Regions from separate parts of the Martinezella sp. CNPSo 3890 genome, predicted to be linked through region 3. Evidence: predicted binding sites of a transcription regulator. Region 3 holds the regulator's gene; each other region holds the start of a gene.
What was found. Region 3 encodes LexA, which represses DNA repair genes until DNA is damaged. Its sites were predicted from a motif close to TGTTCNNNNTGTGTTCNG; they were not measured.
Positions count from the first base shown of each region.

Region 1: a site for LexA is predicted at 7,783-7,800, ahead of AC13RC_RS25350 (ImuA family protein). Genes of this name have one in related genera too.
Region 2: a site for LexA is predicted at 1,943-1,960, ahead of recA (recombinase RecA). Genes of this name have one in related genera too.

Region 1 is NZ_JBXSOR010000013.1:149,151-159,542, reverse strand. Features, by position in the region: gene AC13RC_RS25405 (DUF3788 domain-containing protein) at 1-60, opposite strand, end outside; gene AC13RC_RS25400 (FMN-dependent NADH-azoreductase) at 145-807, opposite strand; gene AC13RC_RS25395 (carboxymuconolactone decarboxylase family protein) at 851-1,396, opposite strand; gene AC13RC_RS25390 (nitroreductase family protein) at 1,430-2,083, opposite strand; gene AC13RC_RS25385 (AraC family transcriptional regulator) at 2,198-3,166, opposite strand; gene AC13RC_RS25380 (SDR family NAD(P)-dependent oxidoreductase) at 3,418-4,257, shown strand; partial or broken gene AC13RC_RS25375 (LysR substrate-binding domain-containing protein) at 4,345-4,581, shown strand; gene AC13RC_RS25370 (DUF3606 domain-containing protein) at 4,675-4,851, shown strand; gene xth (exodeoxyribonuclease III) at 4,855-5,655, shown strand; gene AC13RC_RS25360 (SOS response-associated peptidase family protein) at 5,679-6,452, opposite strand; gene ligD (non-homologous end-joining DNA ligase) at 6,513-7,577, opposite strand; gene AC13RC_RS25350 (ImuA family protein) at 7,860-8,612, shown strand; gene AC13RC_RS25345 (Y-family DNA polymerase) at 8,533-10,044, shown strand; gene AC13RC_RS25340 (error-prone DNA polymerase) at 10,041-10,392, shown strand, end outside.
Region 2 is NZ_JBXSOR010000003.1:79,183-89,574, forward strand. Features, by position in the region: gene alaS (alanine--tRNA ligase) at 1-557, opposite strand, end outside; gene recA (recombinase RecA) at 731-1,816, opposite strand; gene AC13RC_RS10355 (carbohydrate kinase family protein) at 2,056-3,000, shown strand; gene AC13RC_RS10360 (pseudouridine-5'-phosphate glycosidase) at 3,047-3,973, shown strand; gene trpS (tryptophan--tRNA ligase) at 4,031-5,050, opposite strand; gene cckA (cell cycle histidine kinase CckA) at 5,274-7,892, opposite strand; gene AC13RC_RS10375 (flagellar biosynthetic protein FliO) at 8,284-9,219, shown strand; gene dksA (RNA polymerase-binding protein DksA) at 9,314-9,733, opposite strand; gene AC13RC_RS10385 (SixA phosphatase family protein) at 10,015-10,392, shown strand, end outside.
Region 3 is NZ_JBXSOR010000001.1:1,148,943-1,159,334, reverse strand. Features, by position in the region: gene AC13RC_RS05710 (pyruvate dehydrogenase complex dihydrolipoamide acetyltransferase) at 1-10, opposite strand, end outside; gene AC13RC_RS05705 (pyruvate dehydrogenase complex E1 component subunit beta) at 26-1,405, opposite strand; gene pdhA (pyruvate dehydrogenase (acetyl-transferring) E1 component subunit alpha) at 1,422-2,465, opposite strand; gene AC13RC_RS05695 (FtsB family cell division protein) at 2,623-2,934, opposite strand; gene eno (phosphopyruvate hydratase) at 3,152-4,426, opposite strand; gene kdsA (3-deoxy-8-phosphooctulonate synthase) at 4,575-5,414, opposite strand; gene AC13RC_RS05680 (VOC family protein) at 5,411-6,298, opposite strand; gene lexA (transcriptional repressor LexA) at 6,718-7,440, shown strand; gene AC13RC_RS05670 (ComEC/Rec2 family competence protein) at 7,421-9,889, opposite strand; gene gltA (citrate synthase) at 10,180-10,392, shown strand, end outside.

The sequences.
Region 1 (10,392 bases), on a different contig from region 3:
AGCCGTTCGTTCGGTGATCCTGTCACCGATTTGCGGAAGGGGTAGTGTTGTTTCACGCATCTAAAGGCCTCCTCGGTGCCCCGTCGGGGCGGAATGGTTGAGATGTCCGGGCCGCCAGCGTGCTGACGAGGAACGCAACTTCGGCTATCGTCCGTCGGCTTCCGCTGGCAGCACAATCTTCGTTTGGATGACTCCGGGACCCGGCAAGACTGACAAATCGAGGGCGGCGAGAAGCGCCTGCCGGGCCGCTGCCGCGTGCTCCCAGTCGAGGAACGCGGTGCCTTGCAGCGGAAAGAATTGCTGCGTCTTCAGGCCGATCGAGCTCAGCGACAGGGACAGGTAGGGTGTCAGAAAATCCGGTTGGTTGGCGCGCTCGCCGGTGTAGAAGGCGCCTGAAGCGACCCCGACAAACACAGGACGGTCATTGAGCAGTCCGACCTTTCCCGCCGGAGTCGATTTCATCGTGCGGCCGACGCGCAGGATTTGGTCGATCCAGGCCTTGAGGACCGAGGGAATGGTCAGATTGTGCATCGGCGTTCCGATGACGACCGCATCCGCCGCTTCGAGTTCCCGGATAAGCTGTTCGGAAAGATCGAGCGACCCGGCCGGCGGGGCCGCCAAAGTAGCCGGCGACGCCAGTGCGGCGGCATAAAGGGCTACGGTCTGAGGTAGGGGATCGGCGCCAAGGTCACGCCGGATGATATCCGCGCCAGGCGCAACCTCAAGAAGCTTTTCGACGATGGCCGCCGAAAGCTGACGGCTATGTGATTGCTGGCGCGGACTGCTATCGATGTGGAGAATGTTCATGGGATTGATCCCAACAGCTTCATGAGGTTGCGAGAGACGAGACTCAGATCGCGCCGGCCGGGGTCACGGCGGGGAAATCTTTGTCCGGATCGAAAACGTTGTTGAACAGGTTCGTCAGCGTGTACATGGCGACCAGAGCGACGATCTCGATGATGTTCGCCTCGGTGAACCCGGCATCGCGGACAACCTTCAGATCGGCATCGCTGACTTGTCCTCGGCTTTCGATAACCTTGCGCGCGAACTGCACCGCCGCATCCCGCTTCGGGTCAGTGGCGTGGCCCTTGCGAGCCAAAATGATCTCGTCGGCTGGCAGCTTGGCCATATGTTCGGCGGTGAAGCTGTGAACCGTGAGACAATAGTTGCAGCCATTCACTTCGGAGACAGCAAGGCCGATGCTGTCCCGGGTCCTCACGTCAAGCGTCTTGCTGAGCGAGCCAAGCAAGGCAGCCCATGCGTTGAAGGCGATCGGGCTTTGCGCGAAGGCCGCCATCATGTTCGGGGTGAAGCCGATATTTCTCGTGAAGGCATCAAGAGTTTCCTTGGATGCAGCCGGCACCTGTTCCGGCGTCAGAACAGTGGTTCTGGTCATGGTAGTCTCCATAAATGTTGATTGAGTTTTCGGTTATGCGAAGGACAGGACGTCGGCCACGGGCAGGCGTGGCTTCTGCGGCCAGTTGCCGGACCGCTCGGGCCCGACGGTTAGGAGCATCACCGGGATTTCATCGTCGGCGAGGCCGAATTCGCGATGCACGGCCTCCGCGTCGAAACCGATCATCGGCGTCGAACCGAGGCCGAGCGAGCGCGCCGCATAGATGATCGCCGCCGTGCCGAAGGTTGCGGAGCGCACCGCCTCGTCACGTTGCCGCTGCGGCTGATGGTCATAGAGGCTGCGGGCGGGCGCTTCCCATTCCGGCACCAGGTGGGCCGGCATGATGCCGGCTTCCACGACCGGCGCCAGGCGCTGGGGCACGGTGCTGGCGTCGGCAAGCTGGCCGATGATGATAAAAGTTACGGCGGCATCGAGGATCGCGGGCTGCTTCCACGCGATCGGATGGAGCCGGGCCTTGGCTTCAGGTGTACGGACGGCGATGAACCGCCAGTTCTGCAGGTGGAAGGATGTCGGCGCCGATGTGCCGATGCGCACCAGATCGCGGATTTTGTCGTCACTCAACGTCGCGGTGGCGTCGTAATACTTTGCGGCACTGCGGCTCAGGATGTTTTCGATGACGGCGTTGGTTGGCGCGGTCTGGGTGATTGCGTTGTTGATGTCGTTCATTGGGTGGCTCCCTCATCAAGTGATAACGGGAACCAATTTACGGGCAACGGCGATATTATCGAGACTGATTTAGCTCGATATGATGCTCAAAAGGATCATTCGTGTATTTCGTATCTACCCGGCGCGCTTTTCACCGGTTTGCGCCAGTCGGCGCCACTCGCCCGGCGTCATTCCCATCTTCTCGGCGAAGACGCGCCGGAATGCCGAAACGGATTGATAGCCGACCGTTTCGGCGATTGCCTCGGTGCTGATCGTCGGCTTCTTGAGCTCGTTGGCCGCCAGACTCATGCGCAGATCCGTCAACAGGTCTAGCGCGGAACAGCCCAGCCTGTCCTGAAAGTGCCGCATGAACGTGGCGCGCGACATGCCGCACAGATCTGCCAGATCGGGCAATTTCCAAGGCTTTGCCGGATCGGCGAGCATCGCGGTGACTGCGGGCGCCAGTCTTGGATGACCGGCGAGTGCCAACAGACCCTCGGGAGCTTTCTCCGATTCACTTGCCGCTCTGAGCACAAGGGTAAACAAAACTGACGACAGGGCGTTCAAAACCGCGCGGCCACCCGCCCGGTCGCCGGCCGCCTCCATGCGCATCAACCCGACCAGACTGGTCAGTTGATCAGCCGCGGAGCCCCCACCGTCCACTTCACGACGGTCGATTGCATGCGCCACCACATCTGTAGGCAGGTACGTGCGCATCAGCCGGTCATGGGGCGGCGCGATGAAAAATCGGCCGCACAAAAGATCGAGTTGCTCGTCGTGGCTATCGTTCTCGCTCAGCATCCAGCCGGCAGTTCCTCGGTGCTGTCGCGTTGCTATGGGTGTTTCCCCGCTGCCATCATGGAGCACGTGCGCCGCGCCGCGAGGCAGCAATAGGATATCTCCGGCGCAAAGTTCTTTCGTCGATTTGGTCTCCGGATGCTCGAAGATGGCCCGACCCTTGACGATCACGTGGTAAGGGATCTCATTCGCCGCAGCCCGCGGCCATGCAACTCGCCATGGTGCGCCATATGAACACCGGACCTCGAGTTGGCCGGTGACGCTGACGATTTGCAGGAGATGACTCAACCAATCGGCTTCGGACATGGAACCTCGCGGGCTTTCTTGACTAGACATCTCACGTCACCTGCCACATTTTCCATGTTTTCTCCATCTACTGCAAAGGAAAGCGACGAAGGTCATGCGCCAGCGCGTCGTCCAGCGGCTCCTGATACGATGCCTTGAAATTGGCCGTTACCGCGAAATCGAAGTCGAGCCGCCGTCATTGCCATCAGCCGCCGAGGCACACATATTTTTGTGTATCCAGATCGATTTTTTAAAACGCAGTAGGAGTAAACATGGCCCGCCTTTCAAACATGGTCGCCGTCGTAACAGGCGGCGGCAGAGGAATAGGTCGAGAGATCGCTCTACAGCAGGCTAGGGAAGGGGCGAAGGTCGCCGTGTTGGCGCGAACGGCCACCGAGATTGAGGAAACAGTCTCTCTCATTGAGGAAGCGGGCGGTGAAGCGATCGCTGTTTCGACGGACCTGATTGACCTTGCCGCCGTTGAAAGTGCCTTTGCTCGCGTTGCGAGCGAATTGGGCCCGATCGACATTCTCATCAACAACCACGGCTCATTTCAGGGCTTTGGTCCTATTTGGGACTGTGATCCCCTTGTTTGGTGGCGGGATGTCGAGATCAATCTTCGTGGTACATTCAACACCTGCCGCACGGTCGCCCCCATGATGTTGGCGCGGGGGAACGGTCGGATCGTAAACCTCGTTGGTGGCGGAACGGGCAACAGCTTTCCTCACGGCTCTGGCTACGCGTCCAGCAAGGCCGCCATCATGCGTCTCACCGAGTGTCTGAACGACACAACCATTGGCAACGACGTGCGCGCATTCGCCGTCGATCCCGGTCTTGTTCGCACGGCAATGACCGAGTTGCAGCTATCGTCGGAGGCCGGGAAAACGTACTTGCCCGGAATCCAGAAGCTTTTTGAGGATGGTGTCAACATCGAACCGTCACGGGCTGCGCTGTTGATTGCCGACATCGCTGCCGGACGTTTCGATACTCTGGCTGGCCGTCTCTTGCGCGGTGTCGATGATCGCGATGCGCTCGTAGAGGAGATGGATGCCATAGTCGCGGCAGACGGCAGAGCATTGCGTTTTAGTTTCGTCGAACAAGCTAAGCTCTGAAGATATTCTTGGAGGTTGGAGAGCCCCGTTTGTAGAGTGCCTGAATGAACAGGCGCCGCCGATGGAACCGCTGCACACTATCCATCCGTAAATTCATGTCCGCGGGTTCGCACCGCCGTCCTGTCGCATATAGGCCTCGCGGTTGCCTCCGACTGGATGTTTGCGCCGGAACTGGCCGATGGGCACGGTGCAGCGCGTCCTAGAAGACTGGAACTTCCGACGATCGATCTTTGGGCGGTGTTCGCCACCGGCAGGCTGGCAGGTGCAAAGGCACGCGCGTTTGCCGATTTCGCGGGATCGATCGTTGCTGCGGACAGCATATAGGCTTGATGGTTGACTTGTTCGCACCGCGGGCGGCCGGAACTTCTTGAATCGGCGTTCGTTTTCCGGTGACCGAAATTACTAGGAGGACTGCAAATGGCAACCACATCCCGAGGCAGAGCGCAGGATCGAGCCAAGGTCGCGGCCGGACAGGATCATGAAGTCCGTTACGAGGCAAAGAAGGAAGCTGTCTCGAAGGACACGGTGAAGAAGACCGTGAAAAACGCCGGGAACTCTCGCAAGAAGGTCGAAGCGGAAATCGCCCGACACTAGGCCGTGAAGCTCGCCACCTATAACGTCAACGGTGTCAACGGCCGGCTCGAAGTCCTCCTCCGATGGCTTGAGGAGGCCGTGCCGGACGTCGTCTGCCTGCAGGAGCTGAAAGCGCCGCAGGAAAAGTTTCCAATAAAGGCGATCGAAGCAGCCGGTTATGGTGCCGTCTGGCAGGGCCAGAAGTCCTGGAACGGCGTCGCGATCCTTGCCAAGGGTCAGGAGCCTCATCTCACGAGAAAAGCTCTGCCCAGCGAACCGGAAGACGAACACAGCCGCTACATCGAGGCGATCGTCGACGGCATCGTCATCGGCGGGCTCTATCTGCCGAACGGCAATCCTTATCCCGGCCCGAAATTCGATTACAAACTCCGCTGGTTCAAGAGGCTGCACGACTATGCGGCGGAGCTGCTCGAGCTTGAAGTTCCGGTCGTGCTCGCGGGCGACTACAATGTCATGCCGACGGAGATCGATGTCTACAAGCCGGAACGCTGGACGAACGACGCGCTGTTTCGCGTGGAAGTCCGCGAGGCCTATAAGAACCTTGTCGACCAAGGCTGGACCGATGCTCTGCGCCACCTGCATCCAAACGAACGCATCTATACCTTCTGGGACTATTTTCGTAATGCCTATGCCCGCGATGCTGGATTGCGGATCGACCACTTCCTGCTGAGTCCCGAGGCGGCATCACGGCTGTCGAAGGCAGAGGTCGACCGGCACGTGCGCGGGTGGGAGCACACAAGCGATCATGCCCCTGTATGGATCGAACTGTCAGACGAACCGTTGAAGAAGCGGAAGAGTAAGTGAGAGGGGCCTGGAATGCCAGCGAATCACAACAGACTGTCTTGCGCCACCGGTTCGCCGGATTTCGACACGATCGATGATCCATACGGTTCACGCGACAAGATTATCAGCGCATCGTTTGGAAGTGGTCGAGCAAGCTCCCTTGCCTCGTCCCATGGCGCCCGCATCCAGATGTCGGTTTCGTCCTTTGTCAGCAACAATACCGGCATGGCCTTCTCGTGGATCGGCTTCACGAGATCGTTGGGATCCGTAGTCAGAAAGCCATAGAGGTCGTCGGTTGTGAGCCCGTCCCGGACTTTGCGGACGCTCGTCCACTGCGGCACATGGATGCCGGCGAAGAACATAAGCGATTTCGCCTCGTCCCGGGCAAACCACGCATTCGGCACCTTGCCGCCAGCTTCCTGGCTTGTCGGATCCGGTTCGGCAAAACTCGTCACCGGGACCAAGCACCTGTTTTCGACACCGAACCACCGCGTCCAATGCGGGAAATTCAGCTTGCGGACGTTGGTCGTGCCGCGGTCGGGTTCCATGCGGATCAGTTCTTCAAGGTCGAAGGGTTTGCCCTTGGCTGCGAGCTTTTCGGCCTTGGCTTTAGCGCCTTTCTCGAGTGCGAAGCGGGGAGAGGGCAGGCCCCATCGCGCATGCACAAGCTGCTTCTTTCCGTTAGCCGTGTTGCGGACGATCGGCCCCATCTGGTCAGGGTTCATCTGATAGGCCGGCATCAGGTTGATCAGGCTTTCGGCATCCTGGGCCCATTTCGCGACCCAGTCCTTGTCTTCCATCCGATAAAGATTACACATGGCAGCAATCCCCTCCGTTGCGACCGAATGCAGTTTGTACCGGCGTGTTGCGCCGGCTCTCTAATCGAGCTTGTAAACGTCGGAATTGTCCTGACGTTCCCGCAAGCCCTTGTAGGATGGATGGCGCAGTTTGCCATCGCCGGTCCACGCCCGAAACTCGATCTCGGCGATCAGCGTCGGCTCCACCCAGACAATGTCGGCTTTCCCGGGATAGGGAACGGGCGGCTGTTTTCGCCTCCAGCGCAGCTTGTCCAGCATCTTGCGCAGGCGGATAGCCTCGGCTCCCTTAAAGCCCGTGCCAACGCTCCCGACATGGACGAGATCATGGTCCCGGTAGGCGGCGAGCACGAGCGAGCCAAAACCGCCCGGTGAAGCCGCAGAAGGCTCATAGCCGACGACCATGAACGCTTCGCTCTGCACGCATTTGACCTTTACCCAGTCGCCGGTGCGGCCGGAGCGATAGGGCTGATCCAGATGCTTGCCGACGATGCCTTCGAGGCCGAGGCGACAGACGTTCTCCAGCAAGACAGTGGGATCTGCGTCGAACGTCTCTGAAAGACGAATGGCTCCATTCACGTCACCCGCTGAGCCGCTCAACGTGTCCTCAAGAAGATGGCGGCGCGACCGGTATTCGACCCCGCGCAGATCGTGGCCGTCCAGATAGATAAGATCGAAGGCGTAGAGAACGGCGTTGGAGGCACGATTGCCAGCTGCCTTGCCGGAAACGCCGAGTGACTGCTGCAGCAACCCGAAATCCGGCCGGCCTTCTTCGTCGAGCACAACTGCCTCGCCATCGATGATCATGGTTGCCGGCCCGAGCGCGTGAGCTCCCTCTGCAATCGCCGGGAACCGGTGCGTCCAGTCATGGCCGCCGCGAGTGAGGATGCGGATCCCTGTCGGCTCGATATGGACCGCCAGGCGATAGCCGTCCCATTTCAGCTCCCAGCTCCATTGATCGCCGCTTGGGGGCTTCGCCTTCAGCTCAGCAAGCGCCGGCTCGACGCGGTCGGGCATCGGATCGAAGAGGAGCTGTGGCTGCGCCGGATTGCGTTTCCTGCGCGGCTTCGAGCGGAGAGGAGCTTCGCTGTCACGTAGGAGCGGTTTTGATCTGGGTGGCTTTATCATGCCTTGGAGTGCAGCACAGAAAGCTTAAGAACATGACGACGATCTGAAGACTGTCCCCGCTATCCACCGGCAGGGCCTAAGCACTCAGAAACATGAGTCAAAATAATTTTTAGCTCTACACGATTGATTCCGTTTGGAATCTTCAGGATCGCTAATGGTGGGGAAATATTCCTAGGCCGGGGACCGCTTGACTCTTTATCACTGACGGAACAGATAGTGAACATATCGCCGCCCGACATGATGTCGAAACCGCCAACGCGACCTTGAAGGGAGCCGTGAATGATGACTGCTGCCCGCGAGAGGGTGATCTGTGATTTGCGCGAACGCATCGCGTCGATGGAGGGCGCGCAGGGCAGACGTGCCGGATGTCTTCCCTTCGGCGTGCCAGAGATCGATGCGGTCTTGCCGGGCGGTGGCCTTGCTTATGGAGCGCTACACGAGTTTGCCGGTGGCGGCTCAGGCACCGTCGATGGGGCGGCGGCCGCGCTCTTCGTCGCTGGAATAGCCTCCCGGACAAAGGGGCAGGTGGCATGGTGCCTGACGAGACCAGACCTCTTCATGCCAGCGCTGGCACAGGTCGGCCTTCATCCCGACCGGGTCGTGTTTGTCGAGGGGGACAAGGAGGAAGACGTCCTGGCGAGCATGGAGGAGTGCCTGTCCTTCGGCGGCCTAGGCGTCGTCGTCGGAGAACTCGTTCGACTGCCGATGACGGCCTCGCGGCGTCTCCAGCTCGTCGCGGAAAAGACCGGAACCATGGCCATCGCCGTCCGCCGCTGGAGACGGCAGACGGAGGCGAATGATTTTGGCCAGCCGACGGCGTCAACGACGAGATGGCGCGTCAGCGTCATGCCGTCGGAGGCACTGCCGGTACCGGGGGTGGGCAGGGCTCAATGGTTTCTGGAATTGATGCGCGTGAAAGCGGGTGAGTGTGCTGAGTTTCTCGTGAGAGCGTGTGATGACAAGGGTCGTATCCATTTATCTTCCCGATCTGCCGACGGATCGAATACGGCGCGCGGATCCCTCCATTCCGCCTGAACAGGCCATTGCCGTGATCGCCAAGTCGGGGTCGAAGCGATGGGTCGCTGCCGCCGATGCGGCCGCTCGCAAAGCGGGGGTGAGGCCAGGGATGCCTGCCGCGAAAGCGCAGGCGATTTTCCGCGACTTGATGATGGTCGAGGCCGACCCTGCGGCGGACGCTGCTGCTCTTGAACGGATCACCCTTTGGGCATTGACCGTGTATTCGCCGATCGTCGCCATCGACGGGATCGATGGCATCGTCATGGATACCGAGGGCGCCGATCACCTTCAGGGCGGAGAACTCGCCATGGCGACGAAGATCGCAAACCAGTTCTTAGGAAGGAAGCTGACTGCCCGCGTCGCCGTCGCCGACAGCTGGGGCGCCGCTCATGCCTGCGCGCGGGCGATCAAGAGGGAGACCGTCATCGTGCCGAGGGGCGGCACGGTCCGCGCCGTCGAGAAGCTTCCGCTTTCGCTGCTGCGCCTTCCGGAAAAGATCGTCGCCGACTTGAGGACGCTGGGCTTCCAGACGATCGGCGAACTGGCGAACACGGCTCGTGCCCCGCTGGCATTGCGTTTCGGACCCGAGATCGGGCGCCGTCTGGACCAGATGTTTGACCGCATGTCCGAACCGATCGAGCCGGCAAGAGCGCCCGAGTGGATCGAGGTGTCGCGGTCATTCGCCGAGCCAATCGGTGCGGCCGAGACGATCAACAAATATGTTGGAAGGCTCGTCACGCAGCTTGTCGGCGAACTTCAGCGCCGTGGCCTCGGCGTTCGCCGCACGGACCTGATCGTTGACAAGGTCGACGGCACGCGTCAGGCGATCCGTGCCGGAACAGCCAAGCCTGCCCGGGATGTCGCATGGCTGACAAAACTGTTTCGCGATCGGACGGAGAAGATCGAGCCGGGTTTCGGGATCGAGAAGCTAACGCTCGTTGCCGTCATGTCCGAAGCACTGGACGAGGAACAGCGCTCGTCGTCATTGGTCGAGGAAGAGACGACGGACATCACGCCTCTTATCGATGTCCTTGGAAACCGCGGCCAGCGCGTCTACCGCTTGACGCCCGTCGCGTCGGATGTCCCCGAGCGCAGCGTCCGGCGTGTCGCTGCTGCCTCTGAGCCGCTCGGTGAGATCTGGACGCATCACTGGCAACGACCCGTTCGACTGCTCGACAGGCCCGACCGCATTACGGCGATCGCCCTGATGCCCGACTATCCGCCACGAAGCATCACCTGGCGCGGCCGCCGGCACAATGTCGTGCGCGCTGATGGGCCAGAGCGCATATTCGGGGAGTGGTGGAAGCGCGACAGCGAGTTCGAAGCCGTCCGCGATTATTATGTCGTCGAGAACGAAGCGGGCGAGCGCTACTGGATTTTCCGTTCCGGGGACGGCGTCGATCCAGAGACGGGCGATCGGCAATGGTACCTGCATGGGATCTTCGCATGAGCTATGCCGAGCTTCAGGTCACGACCCATTTCTCGTTCCTGCGGGGCGCATCCTCGGCGCAAGAGCTGTTCGAGACCGCCAAGATCTTGGGGATCGAGGCACTCGGCGTCGTTGATCGCAATTCGCTGGCCGGGATCGTCCGGGCACTGGAAGCCTCGCGTGCGACAGGCGTCAGGCTTGTCGTCGGCTGTCGTCTCGATCTGGCTGACGGCATGTCTCTGCTGGTCTATCCGACGGACCGTTCCGCCTATTCGCGTCTGACGCGGCTGATCACGCTCGGCAAGTCGCGCGGCGGCAAGAACAACTGCATTCTGCACTGGGATGACGTCATCGCCTATTCCGACGGCA
Region 2 (10,392 bases), on a different contig from region 3:
CCGCCCCAGATATGATCGCCGTGATCGTAGAAGATTTCGGAACAGGGGCCGCAAGGACCGGTATCGCCCATTGCCCAGAAATTGTCGCTGGTGGCGATGCGGATGATCCGGTCGTCGGAAAGGCCGGCGATCTTCTTCCACAGGTTAAAGGCGTCGTCATCGGTATGATAGACCGTGACCAGCAGGCGCTTGGCATCGAGGCCGAATTCCTTGGTGATCAGGTTCCAGGCAAGCTCGATGGCGCGCTCCTTGAAATAGTCGCCAAAGGAGAAGTTGCCGAGCATCTCGAAGAAGGTGTGATGGCGCGCGGTATAGCCGACATTATCGAGGTCGTTGTGCTTGCCGCCGGCGCGGACGCATTTCTGCGCCGTCGAAGCCGTCGTATAGGGACGCTGCTCCAGACCGGTGAACACGTTCTTGAACTGCACCATGCCGGCATTGGTAAACATCAATGTCGGATCGTTGCGCGGCACCAGCGGGCTCGACGGCACGATCTCGTGGCCGTTTTTCTTAAAATAGTCGAGGAAGGTCGACCGGATTTCATTCACACCGCTCATATGGGGCCCTTCAGTCCTGCGCTCAGCAACTTGCATCAAAGTCAGTGGCTTTTATCGTCCGCTCCGGGCGCTGTCCAGCCGCACGAACAAAACCGGCCGCACATCCCTTGGACAATGCGGCCGGTTCCAATTCTTAATCTCGGTCTCTGGTCGGGAACTGCTCCCGAAAATCCTTATTCCCCGGAGGCGTCGCCATCATCGGCATCGGGACCGCCATTTTGCAGGAAGCGATCGGCGATGAGACCGGCATTCTGGCGGAGCGACAATTCGATTTCACGGGCGAGATCCGGGTTGTCGCGCAGGAAGAGTTTCGCGTTTTCGCGGCCCTGGCCGAGGCGCTGGCTATTATAGGAGAACCAGGCGCCGGACTTTTCGACGATACCGGCCTTGACGCCGAGATCGACCAATTCGCCGGTCTTGGAAACACCTTCGCCATACATGATGTCGAACTCGACCTGCTTGAAGGGCGGCGCCATCTTGTTCTTGACGACCTTGACTCGGGTCTGGTTGCCGATCACCTCTTCGCGCTCCTTGACGGCGCCGATGCGGCGGATATCGAGGCGAACCGAGGCGTAGAACTTCAGCGCGTTACCACCCGTCGTCGTTTCCGGCGAGCCGAACATGACGCCGATCTTCATACGGATCTGGTTGATGAAGATCACCATGCAGTTGGACTTGGAGATCGAAGCCGTGAGCTTGCGTAGCGCCTGGCTCATCAGACGGGCCTGCAGGCCCGGCAGGCTGTCGCCCATCTCGCCTTCGATTTCGGCGCGCGGCGTCAGGGCCGCAACGGAGTCGACGACGAGAACGTCGATGGCCCCGGAGCGCACCAGCGTATCGGTGATTTCGAGCGCCTGTTCGCCGGTATCGGGCTGCGAGATCAGCAGGTTCTGCAGGTCGACGCCGAGCTTGCGGGCATAGACCGGATCGAGCGCATGTTCCGCGTCCACAAAGGCGCAAATGCCGCCCTTCTTCTGGGCCTCTGCGATGGTCTGCAGCGCCAGCGTCGTCTTACCCGAGCTTTCCGGCCCGTAGATTTCGATGATGCGCCCCTTCGGCAAGCCGCCAATGCCGAGAGCGATATCGAGGCTCAGAGAGCCGGTGGAAACCGTTTCGATTTCGACCGCGTTCTCGTTCGAGCCGAGTTTCATGATCGAGCCCTTGCCGAACGACCGCTCAATTTGAGAGAGTGCCGCTTCAAGTGCCTTGCTTTTATCCACCGATTTGTCCTCTACAAGCCGCAAAGAATTCTGAGACATTAGATCCACCTTTAGGTTATTGAAGCCGCTCTAGCAATGTTGCCGCCGATGAGAATTGTGTACTTGATTTGTTCTCATATCGCAAGGGCACAACAAGCGATTGAAAGAAAAAGGTAAAATGAATTTCGTTCTATTTTTGTTTTCTTCTTTCTTCCCAGGCACTTACATGCCAGGAACAGTGAATTGCGAGATGTTTGCGGCTCGCTCGATTCGCCTTTTCGACTGCTGAGGATAACCCTATGGCGAAAAAGATTCTCGTTCTCGGCGGTGCCCATATCGACCGGCGCGGCCGCATTTTCGGCGAGACGGCGCCCGGCGCCAGCAATCCCGGCGCATGGTTCGAGGAGCCCGGCGGCGGCGGCTTCAATGCGGCGCGAAATCTCGCCCGCCTCGGCTTCGACGTAAAGCTGATCTCGCCGCGCGGCGGCGATCCCTCCGGCGAAATGGTGGCGGAAGCCGCAAGCCATGCCGGCATCGATGACAAGCCCTTCGTCTTCCTCGATCGCAAGACGCCTAGCTATACGGCGATCCTTGAGAATGATGGCAATCTCGTCATCGCGCTTGCCGACATGGAGCTCTACAAGCTCTTCGTGCCAAGACGCCTGGCGATTCGCGCCGTTCGAGACGCCTTCGAAGAAACCGACCTCATTCTCTGCGATGCCAATCTGCCAGCCGAAACCTTAGGCGCAATTGCGGCAAGGGCCGTCTTTTGCGGCAAGCCGGTCGCTGCTATCGCCATCTCGCCGGCCAAAGTCGTGCGGCTGAAACCGAGCCTTGCCGGCATCGATCACCTGTTCCTCAACGAGGCCGAAGCCGCGGCGCTGACCGAAATCCGTCCGGAGGATCCGCGCGAATGGGTAAATGCTTTGCGTGCACTCGGCCTGCGCAATGGCGTGGTCACCCGGGGGAAACGCCCCCTGATCGCATTCTCGCGTGATGCCATCGTCAGCCTGCAGCCGCCTGTGGTCGAAGATGTGGCCGATGTCACCGGCGCGGGAGACTCGCTTGCCTCCGGCGTTCTTTCGGCGCTGCTGGCCGGCCACGATCTCGCAGAAGCCGTCCGTCATGGGGCAGCGGCGGCAGCAATCACCGTCCAGTCCCCCTATGCGACGGCAGAAAATCTCTCTCCAGAGCTGCTAAAGGCGGCTTTGGCCCTTGTTCCCGAGGCCGAAATTCTGTCATGAAGCCTGCTCAAGACGCGTATACTGTTTCAGTGAATTGGAAACGACAATGACCCAGCCTATCTCGCCCCTGCTTCCGATCTCCTATTCGAAGGAAGTCGCTGCCGCCAAGCTGCGCGGTGCGCCGATCGTTGCCCTGGAATCGACGATCATCACCCACGGCATGCCCTATCCGGGCAATATCGAGATGGCCCGCAGCGTTGAGGCGATCATCCGGCAGGAAGGCGCTGTTCCGGCGACTATCGCCGTCATTCACGGTACGCTGCATATCGGTCTTGAGCCGGAAGAGCTGGAAGCCCTCGCTAAGACGGAAGGTGCGATGAAGGTTTCGCGCGCCGACATCGCCTTTGCGATCGCCGAGCGCCGCACGGGCGCGACCACGGTCGCCGCCACGATGATTGCCGCCGCCCGCGCCGGCATCAAGGTTTTCGCCACCGGCGGCATCGGCGGCGTGCATCGCGGCGCCGAAGAGAGCTTCGATATCTCGGCCGATCTTGAAGAGCTTGCGCGCACAGGCGTCATCGTTGTCTGCGCCGGCGCCAAGGCGATCCTCGATATTCCGAAGACGCTTGAAGTGCTCGAAACTCGCGGTGTCCCGGTCGTGACCTACGACAGCACCGAATTCCCGGCCTTCTGGTCGCGCTCCTCCGGTCTGACGAGCCCGCTGACGCTGAACAGCCCTGCTGCGATCGCCAACTTCCAGACGACGCGCGAACAGCTCGGTATCGACGGCGGCATGCTGATCGCCAACCCGGTTCCGGAAGCCGACGAAATCCCGCGCGAGGAGATGGAAATCTACATCGAACGCGCACTCGACAGCGCGGAACGGGACGAGATCAGCGGCAAGGCGGTTACGCCCTATCTGCTGAGCACGATCTTCGACATTACCGAAGGCCGCAGCCTCAAGACCAACATCGCGCTTGTCGAAAACAATGCGCGCCTGGCCGCCGAGATCGCCGTCGCGCTCGCAGAATAATCAGACAGCAGCTACGAGAGCGGCCGGGCGCGTCAGAAGATCGCCCGGCGCTTTGTTTCAGGTAAGCGTGAACAGGCCCAAGGCGTCGCGCAATTCGGCAAGCGTCGCCTCCGTCCGCTCCCTCGCCTTTCTCGTCCCCTTTCGCACGACTTCCATGACATAGTTCGGTTCGGCGGCATAATGCGCGCGGCGTTCGCGGATCGGCGCGAGCAGCGCTTGCAGGACGTCCTCGATATGTCTCTTCAAGGTGACGTCGCCAAGGCCGCCACGCCGATAATGCGCCTTCATCTCTTCGATGAATTGCCGATCCTGGCAAAAAGCATCGAGATAGGTGAAGACGACGTTTCCCTCGATCTTGCCGGGATCGTTGACGCGCAGGTGATCCGGATCGGTGTACATGCGTCGCACCGCATTCCTGATCTCGTCAGGCGATGCCGAGAGCGGGATCGCATTGCCCTGCGATTTGCTCATCTTCGCCCTGCCGTCGACACCCGGAAGGCGCCCGACTTTTGGCACCATGGCTGCAGCTTCGACGAGAATGTCTCGCCCGATCTGCCGATTGAGACGGCGAACGATCTCGTTGGTCTGCTCGATCAACGGTGCCTGATCTTCGCCGACGGGAACGACGGTCGCCTTGAAGGCCGTGATATCGGCGGCTTGGGCGACCGGATAGCAGAGAAAGCCGGCCGGCACATCGCGTTCGAAACCGCGCAGCTGGATCTCCGTCTTGATCGTCGGATTTCTCTCCAGGCGGCTGACCGTGACGAAATTCAGATAGAGCAGTGTCAGCTCCGCCAGCGCCGGCAAGGCGGATTGCACGCAGATCGTCGTCAGCGCCGGATCGATGCCGACGGCAAGATAATCGGTGGCGACCTCAAGAACGTTGCGCCGGACCTTTTCGGGATCATGGGCATTGTCGGTCAGCGCCTGCGTATCCGCCAGCAGCAGGAATTGCTCGTGGCTTTGCTGAAGCGCAACGCGGCTCTTCAGCGACCCGACATAATGGCCGAGATGGAGTGGACCGGTGGTCCGGTCGCCCGTCAGGATGACGGGACGGGTATTGATAAGAGATTGCATTTCGTTGCTCCGCAAAAAGAGCCGCCGCAATCGGGAAGGAAAAACGGAATGGACCATGCCTGCCGGATCACGGCGGCAGGGTCGATTTCAAGACATGACGACTGCCGCTCCTAGAAGGAGCGCCACCACATTTGGCAAATGGGCTTGGCAAGGTCGATCATGGGCGGTTGATTACACCGTTGCGCCGCAATCGGCAACATGGAGAGGCGCGAACGCCCCTCAGTTAGTTCTTGTCCAGCGTCTCGCGCACGACGACGGCAAGCTGCTTCAGCGAGAACGGCTTCGGCAGGAAGCCGAATTGCGCATCCGCCGGCAAATTGCGCGCGAAAGCATCCTCGGCATAGCCCGAAACGAAGATGAACTTCAGATCCGGATATTTCTTGCGCAGTTCGCGCAGCAGCGAAGGCCCGTCCATCTCGGGCATGACGACGTCGGAGACGACGACATCGACCTGTCCGTCGAGCTCCTCCATGATGTCGAGCGCCTCAACGCCGGAGCCGGCCTCGTGGACGGTATAGCCGCGCGTCTCGAGCATGCGCTTGCCGCCGCGACGCACCGCCTCCTCGTCTTCGACAAGTAGCACGACAGCGGACTTGCCGGTGAGATCGGCCGGTTCTTCTGCAGAGGTGGCTATACCGACACTCTGGTCCATGGCCGCGACATCGCGGCTTTCCGACACTTTCGTCTCGGTCACCGCGGGCATTTCGACGATGTGCCGCGGCAGGAAGATGCGGAAGGTCGTTCCCTTGCCCACTTCCGATTCCGGCTGGATATAGCCGCCGGACTGCTTGATGATGCCGTAGACCATCGCAAGGCCGAGGCCGGTGCCCTTCCCGACTTCCTTGGTCGTGAAGAAGGGCTCGAAGATCTTGTCCATGATTTCGGGCGCGATGCCGGTGCCGGTATCGCTGACCTCGACGAGCACCATGTCCTCATGCGGAAGATAGGGATAGTTGAAGGCGCTGACATCGGCCGCAAGCAGATTGCGGGTGCGCAGCGTCAGCGTTCCGCCGCCCGGCATGGCATCGCGGGCATTGACGCACAAATTGATGAGCACCTGTTCGAACTGCGACAGGTCGGTTTTGACGGGCCAGAGATCGCGGCCGTAATCCACGTCGAGCTTGACATGCGTACCCGACAGCAGCCGGTCCACCAGCATGCGCAGATCGCCGATCACATCGGTCAGATTGAGAACCGTTGGCCGCATCGTCTGCTTGCGCGAGAAGGCGAGCAACTGCCGAACCAGCACGGCCGCGCGATTGGCATTGCGCTTGATTTCCATCAGATCCGCAAAGCTGGCATCGGAGGGTCGCGCCTGAAGCAGCAGATGGTCTGATGAAAGCAGGATCGCCGTTAGAACGTTGTTGAAGTCATGCGCGATGCCGCCTGCAAGCGTGCCGACGGCATTGAGCTTTTGCGTCTGCGCCATCTGTGTTTCGAGCGCCTTCTGCTCGGTCACCTCGACCGCATAGACGATGGCAGCCTCTTCGGGCGCCTCATCGGTCTGGTCGATGACGGCATTCACGTAGAAGCGGAAATGCCGCGTTTCGTCTTTCGGATTGCGAGAGTCGATCGGCGGAATATCGCCCTGCCGGTCTTTGGCGGCCGCCAGCGCCTGCTGCAGCTGCGGCCGATCACTTTCGTTGACGACGTTCTCAAGGGCGGCACCGCGCTCGATATCATCGCGCGAGACGAGATCCGAGAAGAGCTTCAGGAAAGGCGCATTCGTCCGCAGAATGCGGCCGTTGCCATCGACGGACGCGATCGCCATCGGCGTATTGTTGAAGAAGCGGCTGAAACGCATCGCGGCGGCGGAGGCCGATTGCTCGGTATCCCCGCCGTTCTGCCGGGTCAGGACGATGGTGCGGCTCTCACCGGGCGCGCCGTCGCGCATCGACGTGACACTGTGGACGATCTGTACGGGCAGGCTCTGGCCATTGGACCGGCGCAGATCGAGATCGAGCGTCACCGTCTTCTTGAGACCCGGTTCCGCCTGCACCGATTGGATCAGCGCCAGCCCCTCGCCGGCGACGAGATCGCCTATGGTCATCGAGCCCGGTACGAACTTGGTCAGATCGAAGCCCAGCCATTCGGCAAGCGTTGCATTGAGATAGAAGATCTCGCCCTTGCGTCCGGCGGAAAAAAAGCCGGCCGGCGCATGGTCGAGATAGTCGATCGCGTTCTGCAATTCCTTGAAGAAACGTTCCTGGTCGTCGCGCTCGGAGGTGATGTCGGTGACCTGCCAGATATGCAGTACCTTGCTGCTGCCCTGCTCCGGCGGCAGCACCCGCGCTTTCAGCCGGTACCAATGTGCACTATTGCCGCTTCCATCAACCGGGCCGAGCGGCTTCAGCAGGCGAAACTCTTCCGATCCCTCATTGCCATCGCGCAGGCCATTAGCAAGACGATAGAGAGCCTCGTTGGATTCGCGATTTCGCGACAGCAGCATTTCCAGCGACTGCACTTCCGTCGCTTTCGTCGCACCGGTCAGGCGGCCGTACGCGGCATTCGCATAAATGATGCGCCCCTTCTCGTCCGTAATCAGCGTTCCGTCGGGATGGCTGTTGAGGAAGGACCGCGCCAGACTGTCGGACTGCGGCTGCGGCATGACCTCGACGAAACCGATGATCGAAGAGACCAGGAAAAAGATGCCGACCATGGCGAGAATGCCAAGGCCGCCGAGAACCGCTTCATTGTCGAGCTGGTTCTTGAAGACGACAAAGGCAGCCGCCGCAGCCATGAGAACGAGCGCAAGCAGGATGATGCGCAGGACGGTTCCAGAACGAACTCCGCGATCCACCAGCGGCACGCTATACTCGTCGGACGGACGCTGCTTCGTCATAAACCCCTCGTATCGGCCGTTCTCCTCGCGACATATCATACACCTTGGGGTCGCCGGAGCCGGACCTTTCGAATCTTCTTTATCAATTTGCGTCATCCGCAAAAAGCTTTGCCGGACCAGAAAGACTTGAATTCACAAGCAATAGAATACAACGGCCTGCAATCGCATCTTGTCTCCGGCGCAATCCTGTTCATATGATCGCGATATAGAAGGGTCACGGTCAAAGCATTACCCGCAACAGTTGCGCCTACTGCATAATTCCTTAAATAGGATTCGATTTAAGGGTAAAATTATGCAGTGGATTTAAAGTACTACAGCGACCTTTGCGCGTCACATCTGGCGCGCTGCGCTGTAAACCGCGACATCGGGGACAATTACGGAGTATCTCGATATGTTGGACGATATCGCCGGAGCCTATGGCAGCCGCTTCTTTCTCGCAGCCGGTGGAGTTGGCATTGCCCTGCTCGTACTCATTGGCATTCTGTGGATCATGCGCAACCGAGCGCCTTCTCCCTTCGTACGCGGCGGCAAGAACCGTCAGCCTCGCCTGCAGGTGCTGGATGCCGCCGCCGTCGATGCCCGCCGCCGTCTCGTGCTCGTGCGACGCGATGGGATCGAACATCTGATCATGATCGGCGGCCCAACGGACATCGTCATCGAATCGGGCATTTCCGATGCCACCCGGGCTGGAGCCGCGACGACGCCGGTCGATATCCCCATGGCATTTGAAGAGAGGCAGTCGCAGCTGCAGAAAGCGACTGCGGTGGAAGCTCCTCCCGCAGCGCTTCCGCAGCGCCAGCAATCCGCCGAAGACAAGATCGAAGCCTATTTGCGCAACGAACCCCGCCTTGCGCCTGCAACGGAACCCGCTTCAGTGCCGCAGGTTGCCGAGCACCCACAAGCCGCCCCTGTCAAGCCGCCGCAACCCGCCCAACAACCCGCTCCGGCAATCAGCGAGGCTGAGGCAGCCGACATACTGGATGCCGCTCGCCACGTTGTCCTGCCGCAGCAGCAGCCTGCTCCCGCGCGCCAGGCGGCAGTCGAACCCACCGTCGCATCGGCGCCGACGCCTGCTGCCGAGCCCGGCAACGATTTCCAGCGCATCCTCGAAGCGGAAATGTCGAAGAACTTGACCGCCGAACGGATCATTCCGAACGCGCCGGCACCACGGCAGGTGCAGCAGCAGCCAAATGCCGCGCCATCCCCCGTCTCAAGCCCCGCAAAACGCGTCGAACCCGAACTTGCACCGCTGACCGGAGCCGACAGCGCCCTTCAGAAAGAAGTCGCTCGCATCTTCGGGGAAATGAGCGTCAGCCGCGACAAATAGGCCGCGTCCTCTCAACCGCCGGAATGGAAAAAGGCACGACGGATATCCCCGTCGTGCCTTTGTTCCATAAGCCCGGTCGAAACCGAAGCGTCATTCACTCGTCGCGATAAACCTTTTCGCGGCGCTCGTGGCGTTCCTGTGCTTCGATCGACAAGGTGGCAATGGGACGAGCGTCCAGACGCTTCAAGCCGATCGGCTCGCCGGTTTCTTCGCAATAGCCGTAAGTGCCATCTTCAATACGCTGCAAGGCGGCATCGATCTTGGAAATGAGTTTGCGCTGGCGGTCGCGAGCCCGAAGTTCGATGGCCCTGTCGGTTTCCGAGGAAGCCCGATCAGCAAGATCGGGATGATTTGCGCTTTCTTCTGCTAGATGATCCAGGGTTTCGCGCGCTTCTCTAAGGATGTCGTTTTTCCATGCTATCAGCTTCGCTCGAAAATAAGCTCGCTGGTTCAGATTCATGAATTCCTCGTCTTCCGAGGGCACATAGTTGCTAAGATCGATCTTCTCACTCAACGCGATTCTCCTGAAGAACATCTCATATGGCTGGGCTGTATATCCCAACCAATAGTACCGATTCAAGCCAAATAGATGCTGTCAACTGATTTTTAAATTTGTCATAAAATTCGGCTAAGGGTCTATTTTTTCATCACTTCTTCTCGCCAGCCCCGATTCTCCGCGCTCGTAACCTTCCCGTGAAGACGAGGCATTTCGCCCTCTCGCGGATCGCCTCGCAGTTGACGGCGCATGCGAACAGACGCTACCTCATTGGGGGAATCGAGCCCTGGAATTTCGCCATGACCAGAATTTCGCCGCCGCCGTCCAGGATCTATCTTCTACGCCATGCCGAGGCCCGGCAGGCTACGCCCGGACAGAAGGATTTCGATCGCCCTTTGAGCGACAATGGCTATGCGGCGGCCGAGATCGTCGCGGAGAAAGCGGTCGGCAAAGGCTATAAGCCGGACCTCGTCATTTCCTCCACTGCCTTGCGCTGTCGTCAGACGGCCGCAGCCATGCGCCGCGCCGTCACGCCCTCAACGGAATTCCGCTTTGTCGATGCGCTCTATAACGGCACGCCGGATATTTATCTGTCGCTCATTTCGGCGCAGACCGACCAGGAATCCGTCATGCTGGTCGCGCACAATCCGATCATCGAGCTGACGCTCGCCGCGCTG
Region 3 (10,392 bases):
TGATAGGCATCGATGAGCCCTCCCCTTATTTGTAGCAAACGGCCTTCACCGCATCGACCACTTCGGCGACGCTCGGAAGCGCCAGCTTTTCGAGGTTGGCGGCGTATGGCATGGGTACGTCCTTGCCAGCGATCGTCAGGATCGGCGCATCGAGATAATCGAAAGCCTGCTGCATGACGCGGGTGGCGATTTCCGTGCCGACGGAGGACTGCGGATAGCCTTCCTCGACGGTGACCAGGCGGCCGGTCTTCTTGACCGATTCGATGATCGTCGGAAGATCCATCGGGCGTATGGTGCGCAGATCGATGAGTTCGACATCGATGCCCTGGGCTTCCAGCTCGGCGACGGCCTTGGTGGCATAGGTCATGCCGATGCCGAAGGAGACGACAGTAACATCCTTGCCCGGACGGTGGATGCGGGCCTTGCCGATCGGCAGTACGAAATTATCCAGCTTCGGCACATCGAAATGCTGACCGTAGAGAATTTCGTTTTCAAGGAAGATGACCGGGTTCGGATCGCGGATGGCAGCCTTGAGCAGGCCCTTGGCGTCGGCTGCCGTGTAGGGCATGACGACCTTAAGGCCCGGAATGTGGCTATACCAAGCGGCATAATCCTGGCTGTGCTGAGCGCCGACGCGGGCAGCAGCACCGTTCGGGCCGCGGAAGACGATCGGGGCGCCCATCTGGCCGCCGGACATGTAGAGCGTCTTGGCGGCGGAATTGATGATCTGGTCGATCGCCTGCATGGCGAAGTTGAAGGTCATGAACTCGACGATCGGGCGGAGGCCGGCCATCGCAGCCCCGACACCGATACCGGCAAAGCCGTGCTCGGTGATCGGGGTGTCGATCACGCGGCGTGCGCCGAATTCCTGAAGCAGACCCTGGGTCACCTTGTAGGCGCCCTGATATTCGGCGACTTCCTCACCCATGACGAAGACGTCCGGATTGGCGCGCATTTCTTCGGCCATGGCATCGCGCAGCGCTTCACGCACCGTCATCGACACCATTTCGGTGCCGGCCGGAATTTCCGGATCGGCAGGAGCAGCGGTCTTCGGCTGAGCCGGAACCGGTGCAGCAGCCGGTGCCGGCGCAGCAGGAGCCTCGGTTTTTGCCGGTTCGGCGGCAGGTGCAGCCTTAGCGGACGAAATGGCGTCGGCGGATTCGCCGTCCTGCAACAGGATGGCGATCTTGGTGTTGACCTTGACGCCTTCGGTGCCGGCGTCGATCAGCAGCTTACCGATCGTGCCTTCGTCGACGGCTTCCACTTCCATGGTGGCCTTGTCAGTTTCGATTTCGGCAATGACGTCACCGGAAACGACCTTGTCGCCTTCCTTCTTGAGCCATTTCGAAAGGGTACCCTCTTCCATCGTCGGAGAAAGGGCGGGCATGAGAATGTCGATGGGCATAGTGTCCCTCCCCGATTTAGAGCAGAATGTCGGTGTAGAGCTCGGATGCATCCGGCTCAGGATCGTTCTGGGCGAAATCGGCGCTGTCTGCGACGATGTCGCGGACATCCTTGTCGATATCCTTCAGATCGTCTTCGGTTGCCCAGCCCTTTTCGAGCAGGCGGATACGGACCTGCTCGATCGGGTCGTGCTCGGAGCGCATTTTCTGCACTTCATCCTTGGAACGGTACTTCGCCGGGTCGGACATGGAGTGACCGCGGTAGCGGTAGGTCAACATTTCCAGAATGATCGGGCCCTTGCCGGAGCGGCAATGCGCAACGGCTTCGTCAGCCGCAGCCTTGACGGCGCGAACATCCATGCCGTCGACCTGGATGCCGGGAATGCCAAAGGACGCACCGCGCTTGGAGAAATCGGCCTGCGCGGTGGCGCGAGCGGTCGAGGTGCCCATGGCGTAGCGGTTGTTTTCGATCACGAAGATCACGGGCAGCTTCCAGAGCTGCGCCATGTTGAAGCTTTCGTAGACCTGGCCCTGGTTGGCGGCGCCGTCACCGAAATAGGCGACGCTGACATTGTCATTGCCGCGGTACCAATTGGCAAAGCCGAGACCGGTGCCAAGCGAAACCTGGGCGCCGACGATGCCGTGGCCGCCGTAGAAATTCTTTTCCTTGGAGAACATGTGCATGGAGCCGCCCTTCCCTCGGGAATAGCCGCCCTGGCGTCCGGTGAGCTCGGCCATGACGCCACGGGCGCTCATGCCGGTCGCCAGCATATGGCCGTGGTCGCGATAGCCGGTGATGACCTGATCGCCATCCTTCAGCGCCATCTGCATGCCGACGACGACAGCTTCCTGACCGATGTAAAGGTGACAGAAGCCGCCGATGAAGCCCATGCCGTAAAGCTGGCCGGCCTTTTCTTCAAAGCGGCGGATCAGGAGCATCTCACGATAAGCCTTGAGCTCCGCATCACGATCGAAATCTGCGATCGGGCCGCCATTGGTTTCCTTGGCAGGCCTTGATGCTGTCTTACGGCTGGAAACGGTCGCGTTTTTTCGCGGCGCCATTCAACCCTCCCTGTGTGAGTAGCCTCGTTTTATGGTGAGGCGTAACATAGGGAAGATTGCCCGCCACAGCAATGCTATAATTGCATGGCTCATATTCTTCGCAAGTCATTGATATAACTTACAAAAACGCGATTAACCGAAATTCGGTTAATTATGGCTATTTGTTGAAGATGACGATCTCGTTCGCTTTGGAATAGGTCAACTGATAGCGCGCATATTGATCCAGCATATCCTTATCCAGAGAGCCGTCACTCAACAGCGCGACCTCCTTTTCAAGGTGTTCGCGCTTGGCGACGAGATCAGCCAATTCCTTGGCGCGGTCGAGGCGGCGCTGCTCGAAAACTTCGGTCGCCTTCAGGCCGTAATCACCATGAATGCAATGATAACCGAAGTAGCTCACGAAAGCGATGGTGATGGCGGGAAGGATGAGACGGCCGAACCTTCTCTTCTTATGATACTTTGTCCACATACTCGCTCGTCACGCTCTGGCTTTACGCGATCTCCCAAAGCCAATGCGCTTCGAACAAGATCACATCAAATCAAACACCTAGAGCTAATTTAACCCGCAGAGATTAACCGTCCGTTGACTCTAACAGTCGGGACCAACAAAAAACCGCGCCCGAAGGCGCGGTTCAATCCAAGTAATAATTTTGCCGTGGATCCGGATGGATCCGACAGGTCAGATATCAGCCACGAAGGATGGAGCGGCCGGCATATTTTGCCTGTGGGCCGAGCGCTTCCTCGATGCGGATGAGCTGGTTGTACTTGGCAAGACGGTCGGAACGCGACAGCGAGCCGGTCTTGATCTGGCCGCAGTTGGTGGCAACGGCGAGATCGGCGATCGTGGAATCTTCCGTTTCGCCCGAGCGGTGCGACATGACGGCGGTGTAGTTGGCCTTGTGTGCGGTTTCGACGGCGTCGAGAGTTTCGGTCAGCGAGCCGATCTGGTTGACCTTGACGAGGATCGAGTTGGCAACGCCCATGCGGATACCGTCGCGCAGGCGAGCGGAGTTGGTGACGAACAGGTCGTCGCCGACGAGCTGGGTCTTCTTGCCGATCAGGTCAGTCAGGGTCTTCCAGCCTTCCCAGTCGTCTTCAGCCATGCCGTCTTCGATCGAAACAATCGGGTACTTGGCTGCGAGTTCTGCGAGGTATTCAGCCATGGCGCCGGATTCCAGCGTGCGGCCTTCGCCTTCGAGAACGTACTTGCCGTCCTTGAAGAATTCGGTCGAGGCGCAATCAAGGCCGAGAGCGATTTCGTCGCCCGGCTTGTAGCCGGCCTTTTCGATTGATTTCATGATGAAGTCGAGAGCTGCCGGCGCGCTGGAAAGGCCGGGTGCGAAACCGCCTTCGTCACCGACGTTGGTGTTATGGCCCTGCGATGCCAGTTCCTTCTTAAGCACATGGAAAACTTCCGAACCCATGCGGACAGCTTCGCGGATCGAGTCAGCGCCGATCGGCAGGATCATGAATTCCTGGAAGTCGATCGGGTTATCGGCATGGGCGCCGCCGTTGATGATGTTCATCATCGGAACCGGCAGCAGGCGGGCATGAGCGCCGCCGACATAGCGGTAGAGCGGCAGGTTGGCGCTCTGGGCAGCAGCCTTGGCGACGGCCAGCGAGACGCCGAGGATAGCGTTTGCACCAAGGCGCGACTTGTTCGGCGTGCCGTCAAGCTCGATCATGATGTTGTCGAGCTGGATCTGGTTTTCGGCGTCCATGCCGCCGATGGCGTCGAAGATTTCCGAATTGACGGCTTCGACGGCCTTCTCGACACCCTTGCCATGGTAGCGCTTGCCGCCGTCGCGAAGCTCGACGGCTTCATGCGCGCCGGTCGACGCGCCCGACGGAACCGCCGCGCGGCCCAAGCTGCCATCTTCGAGGTAGACATCGACCTCGACAGTCGGATTGCCACGGCTGTCGAGTATCTCGCGGGCGATAATGTCGGTGATTGCGGTCATGATAGCTTCCTGCTCGCTGGTTTATAAATCGATTTAAATCGTCTTAATCGAAGGCGCGGAAATTACAATGGCGATCCGCGCCGCGATTTGGCACTCCTGCAGGCCCGTAGCGTAAATTCATGTCAGCCTGTTGAATGCCGGCTACGTTTCAAGCCTTGGCGATGGCGTCGAAGGCCAGCAGCTTCTCCAGAAGCCGTGGCATATCCTTCAAATAGACCATGTTTGGGCCGTCGGACGGTGCATTGTCGGGATCCTCATGCGTCTCCACGAAGAGACCGGCAACGCCGACAGCGACGGCCGCGCGCGCCAGCGTCTCGACGAAGCGGCGGTCGCCGCCGGTCGAGCCGCCCTGCCCACCAGGCTGCTGCACGGAATGGGTCGCATCGAAGATGACGGGCGCGCCCATCGCCGCCATGATCGGCAGCGAGCGCATATCCGAGACCAGCGTGTTGTAGCCGAAGGAGGCACCGCGCTCGCAGAGAAGAATATTCGGGTTGCCGCTGTCGTTCAGCTTGGCAAGCACGTTCTTCATGTCCCACGGCGCCAAGAACTGGCCTTTCTTGACGTTGACCACGCGGCCGGTCTTGGCGGCTGCAACCAAAAGATCGGTCTGGCGCGACAGAAAAGCAGGGATCTGCAGGATATCGACCGTCTTGGAAACGATGGCGCACTGCTCTTCCGTATGGATATCGGTCAGAACCGGAAAGCCATATTCCTTCTTCAGGTCTTCAAAGACTTCCAGCGCCTTTTCCAGGCCGATGCCACGCTTGCCTGACAGCGATGTGCGGTTCGCCTTGTCGAAGGAGGACTTGTAGACAAGGCCGATGCCCAGCTTGCCGCAAAGTTCCTTCAGGACGCCGGCAACCATGAACGCATGGTCGCGGCTTTCCATCTGGCAGGGGCCGGCAATCAGCGACAGCTTTGCAGTATTGGAAAAGAGGACCTTGGAGGCACCCTCGCCGACGGTGACTTCCGAATTCGTGCTCATATTATCTCCTCAAAGGCGAACAATGCGCCCTGACCGGGTGCCAACCTCGCCAATAGACGATTGTTCTTACGCGTATAGGTGACGCCGTTAGCAGTGAAATGCGACGATGTCACGGAAAGATCGCGCGTTTTGAAAAGGATTGCACGTGCTCTGAGCCCCGGATCATTCGTGCGAACAGGTAGATCATAGAATGCCTCCATTCCTTCCGGCGTCAAAATCTCCAGATCGGCATTGGCGGCCTTGATCGTCAGGCCAAAGGAATGCTCCATAATGCGCGGGCCACCGACAAGCTCCTCGAAGAAGCCGCGATAGGCCGCCGGCTTCGGCGCGCAAAGCGCTACCCGCGCGATACCAGTCACGCCGTTTTCGTGACGCTCGAGCACACTGCGGTCAGCCGGCAGCGGATTGATGCGCTGACAGCAGAAAGCGAGAAAATCCGGCGCGCGCAGATCGGCGGCGAAGGCAAGACGAAAACCGGCCGTGGTTTCCGTTCCATCCGGCATCTTCATGGGACGGGAGAAATCCAGCATCTGCCCCGCCGAAATCGCAGCTGCTTTGAAGCGCTCGTCATCCGCCACCGCGTCATCCGTACCGAATACCACGGCCGAAAAGCCATTTTCGCCGACCCGGAAGCGATAAGCCTGGTCACGAGCAACGAAAACGTTGCCATCCAAGATGCTCTTTTCGCACTGCTCCATCGATGCCACGCCCAGAGGCTCTAAATAGGTTTTATCGGCAAGGAAGACGCAAGCATTCTGCGTGCCAAAGGGATGGCGCGCATCTGGAGCCACTGTAAAACCGAGCTTGCCGAGGCGCTCGCGTGCCAGAGCGATATCGACGGTCGGCAGCACGAGATGATCCAGCGGATGCGGAGACGAAATCATGGCTTCTCCTGTTTGCTTGCCGAAGCAGATTTGCGCCCATCCCCCGCGCAATTCAAGATGGAAGCATGGAACACCCGGAGCACACGACATGGATCGAAGGCAATCTCGCAAACGTGATTGCTGATTCTCTGCCATGGCTGGCTCATGCAGCCGCGCGGCACGTTCATCCAAATGCTCGGCGCACGGGCTGAACGACAAAGTCTCGGAAGCGAGTAGAGCGGCATTTCTCTTATTTTTCTGCAGGTTAACGGAGACACAGCGCGCCGATGTTCGGAGCCGATCCATTCGCAAATGGTAATTATTTAACTGACCTCACAAGGCTTTACCGAAATTTAAGTACTTGCGGAACACATATGGAACATATAGTGTCCGTTCTGGATTTGTTTCACAGCTTTTCTTGATTCTGGGGTTCCAAGACGATGTTGACGCGCAAGCAGCAGGAACTGCTTCTCTTCATTCACGAACGCATGAAGGAATCCGGGGTTCCGCCATCTTTCGACGAGATGAAGGATGCACTGGATCTGGCATCGAAATCCGGTATTCATCGCCTGATTACGGCACTGGAGGAGCGGGGCTTTATCCGCCGGCTGCCGAACCGGGCCAGAGCGCTCGAAGTCATCAAGCTTCCCGACGCCTATAATCCGAGCCTGCAGCAGCGCCGCGGCTTTTCTCCGAGCGTTATCGAGGGCAGCCTCGGAAAGCCGCAGCCCGTTGCCCCGCCCGCTCCGTCGAAGGTGGCAAATGACGATCACAATGGCTCGGCGTCGGTGCCCGTGATGGGCCGCATCGCTGCCGGTGTTCCGATCTCGGCCATCCAGAACAATACGCACGACATTACCGTTCCCGCCGACATGCTCGGATCCGGCGAACATTATGCGCTTGAAGTTCGAGGGGATTCGATGATCGATGCCGGAATTTTCGACGGCGATACCGTCATCATCCGCAATTCGACGACGGCCAATCCCGGCGATATCGTCGTTGCACTCGTCGACGACGAAGAAGCGACACTGAAGCGCTTCCGCCGCAAGGGTGCCTCCATCGCGCTGGAAGCCGCAAACCCGGCCTATGAAACCCGCATCTTCGGGCCGGACCGCGTCAAAGTTCAGGGCAAGCTCGTTGGCCTTATTCGTCGCTATCACTAACCGGTGAATTGTCGACGACGGGTGACGCTGGCGCAATTGGCGCGTCGAATTTGCCAGTGCGCCAATCATAGGTTCGATGCCTGGTCCATGGACGCTGCGGGTTCTCGAATGCGGCTGAGATAATGGGCCTGTCTGCGGTAAATATCATTTCGATGGAGCCGGTTTTGCGCAATGTCTCACCGGTTATGAGCATCGCTCCGGAACGGCAGTGGTTCAGCCGCATTCGGATTGGCGTTACGACGATATTCGCCATATCGCAGGCTGAGGGTAGATAGGCTGCGTTCTCGATCGTAACCAGTATCGCGCCGTTTTCGAGGATGGCTGCGCACCATGCTCCTTTCTGGCAGGCGAAACTGCCCTGCATGGTACGGTCCAAGGCCTCCTCCATTGCGATACGGACCGCCTTCTGTTCTTCACTGTTCAATCGCTTATAACGATCTGCCTTGCCGATTTGTGGAAGTCGGCTGTCAGCCGGGAGCATGGTCGGAGGCTGATGTTCCGCCGCCACCAGTGCCTTTTGCCATTGTTCGAAAATGAAGGCCTGCGGTCTCTCGCGATTGGTCGCGAGTATATCGTCCTGGCGCAATGCGACCAGGACGCCATCTTCGGAGATCATCAGGTCGGGTTTCGGTACGCCAGATCCGAATGCCGCCAAGCCCATGGACAAGAGCGATAATAGCAGGCCCAGATGGCGAAGCCGGGTCCGTAATATGCTCATGATCAGGAAGCCGATAATGAATGTGGGCATCAGCCAGGCCGGCTGGCGACCGAAGGTGATGTCGCCTCCCCAACCAGCTACGGTTCTTGCGATCACGATAACGAGTTCCAGTCCCTCGCCGGTTACTTTCCAGAAAGGCCCGTCGAGACCGAGCGGCATGAGCAGCATCGCCGCCATGCCGAATGGCATGACGATAAAGGAGACGATGGGCATAGCAGCGAGATTGGCGGCGAGCCCATATGTCGCCAATCGGTGAAAATGCTCGATCGAGAAGATAGCCGTCGACGCGCCGCCGATGAACGAGGTCGACGTCACGCCTGCGAAGAAGCGCATGACGAACAATAGCGGACTTAATAGACGGACGCGCGGCAAAATGTTTTCGCGATGTCGCCGCCGCTTCCATAGCGAATAGCCCGACACCAGCGCCAGCGTCGCCGCATAGGACATCTGGAAACTCGGGCCGAGCACTTGTGACGGCGACAGTACGAGAATGACAATGGCAGAAAGTGCGACGTTGCGCAGACTGATCGATGGCCGATCGAAAAGCACGGCCACGAGCATGATCGCCATCATGATGAAGGCACGCTCGGCGGATACACCGAAGCCGGAGATGAGATAATAGGCCGTTACGGTGAGAAGCGCGCCGAGGGCTGCGAACTTCTTGGTCGGCCAGGCCTGCGCGACACCGGGAAACAGGCTGAACAAGTAGCGTAGGCCGATGTAGAAAATGCCGGCCGACAACGCCATGTTCAGACCGGAAATTGCAATGATATGGGTCAGACCGGCAATTCTCAGCGCTTCGGTCGTATCCTTGGAGATTGCGCGTCGCTCATCGGTGACAAGCGCTGCGGCAAAGGCGCCGGTATCTCCCGGCAAGGTTTGCCTGATCCTGTCGCCTATGCTGTTGCGCAGGCCAGCGAGCCAGATATCGGCCGCATCCAATAACGAGCCGGCCGCGTTGTCACCGGATGGCGACAGCAATTCCGGTGTTCTGTAGGCAAAGCCGTTCGCACCGATACCGTTGAAATAAGAACTGAAGGCGAAATCGTTGAGACCAAGCAAGGCCGGTCCGGCCGGCGGCGTCAACCGCGCCCTACCCTGGATGCGATCACCGAGATCGAACGGCTCCGCCTGCTTGCGCACGAAGATCGTAACCCGCTGCGGCGCGCGGCGAATGGAAGGTTTTTCCGTTGCCTCGACGCGAACGACATAGCGCCAGCGTCCATTGTCATAGGATTCCCGTCGTTCGATCTGACCGGTCACGGTCGTGGTCACGGCCGAATCGAGCATGACGGTAGAAACCCGCCAGCTCTCGCATTGCGCCAGCGCCATGCCCAGGCAAAGGAGCATGCCTGCAAAAAGCAGATGGCGAAACAGCCTGCCTGCCTCCCGCATGAGCGCAAAGCCACAGGTAAAGACCAACAGGCCTGCAAGAACAGCCTGTGGAGGCGGATCGCTGCCAGCCTTGAACCAGAAAATTGCACCAAGGCCCATATAGATCGGCGCAAGCAGGACCGCGCGACCATGGGCCGCCTCCTCTTCGATCAATCCGAAGGTGCCAAGTCGAATGCGGCTTGATACCCGCAATAGCCGGGATGTCAGCCGCGTCTGGTCCTGCGTCCGTTCCCGTCGCTGCACTTCGGCGGGCAAGATATTCGTGGCAACAACAGGGCGAGGCTGCGAGAGCGCAGCAACGTCCCCACCTTCTTTCTGCTGCTCGGATGCCTCCAAATTAGGCACTCGCCGCCGTCCTCACGCAAAACTACAGCTTTTGCGCGATTTTTGCCGTCAGCAGGCGGTGAATTCAACCAAAATCGACGCAAGCAGGGCTCAATTGGGCCGGTTTCGCCGCCTAGCATAATTAAAGGCGCTTCTGCAGTGCCCAAAAGTTGATACTGCATTGCACAATTCAGCGTTAGGATAACTTGGCATTAGGCTCGGGATCATATAGCTAGTCGGTAGTCGCTTAACCTTTTGGCGCTTTTTATGGCGTCAATCCCGCCAAATCTTGGAGGATCAGCATGACGGAACAAAGCGCGAAACTAACTTGGGGTGAAAAGACGGTGGACCTGCCGGTCAAGACCGGAACCATCGGCCCGAGTGTCATTGATATTGGTGCCCTTTATAAGAACACCTCCACTTTCACTTACGATCCTGGTTTCACCTCCACCGCGTCGTGCGAGTCGAGCATTACCTACATCGATGGCGACGAAGGCGTTCTGCTGCACCGCGGC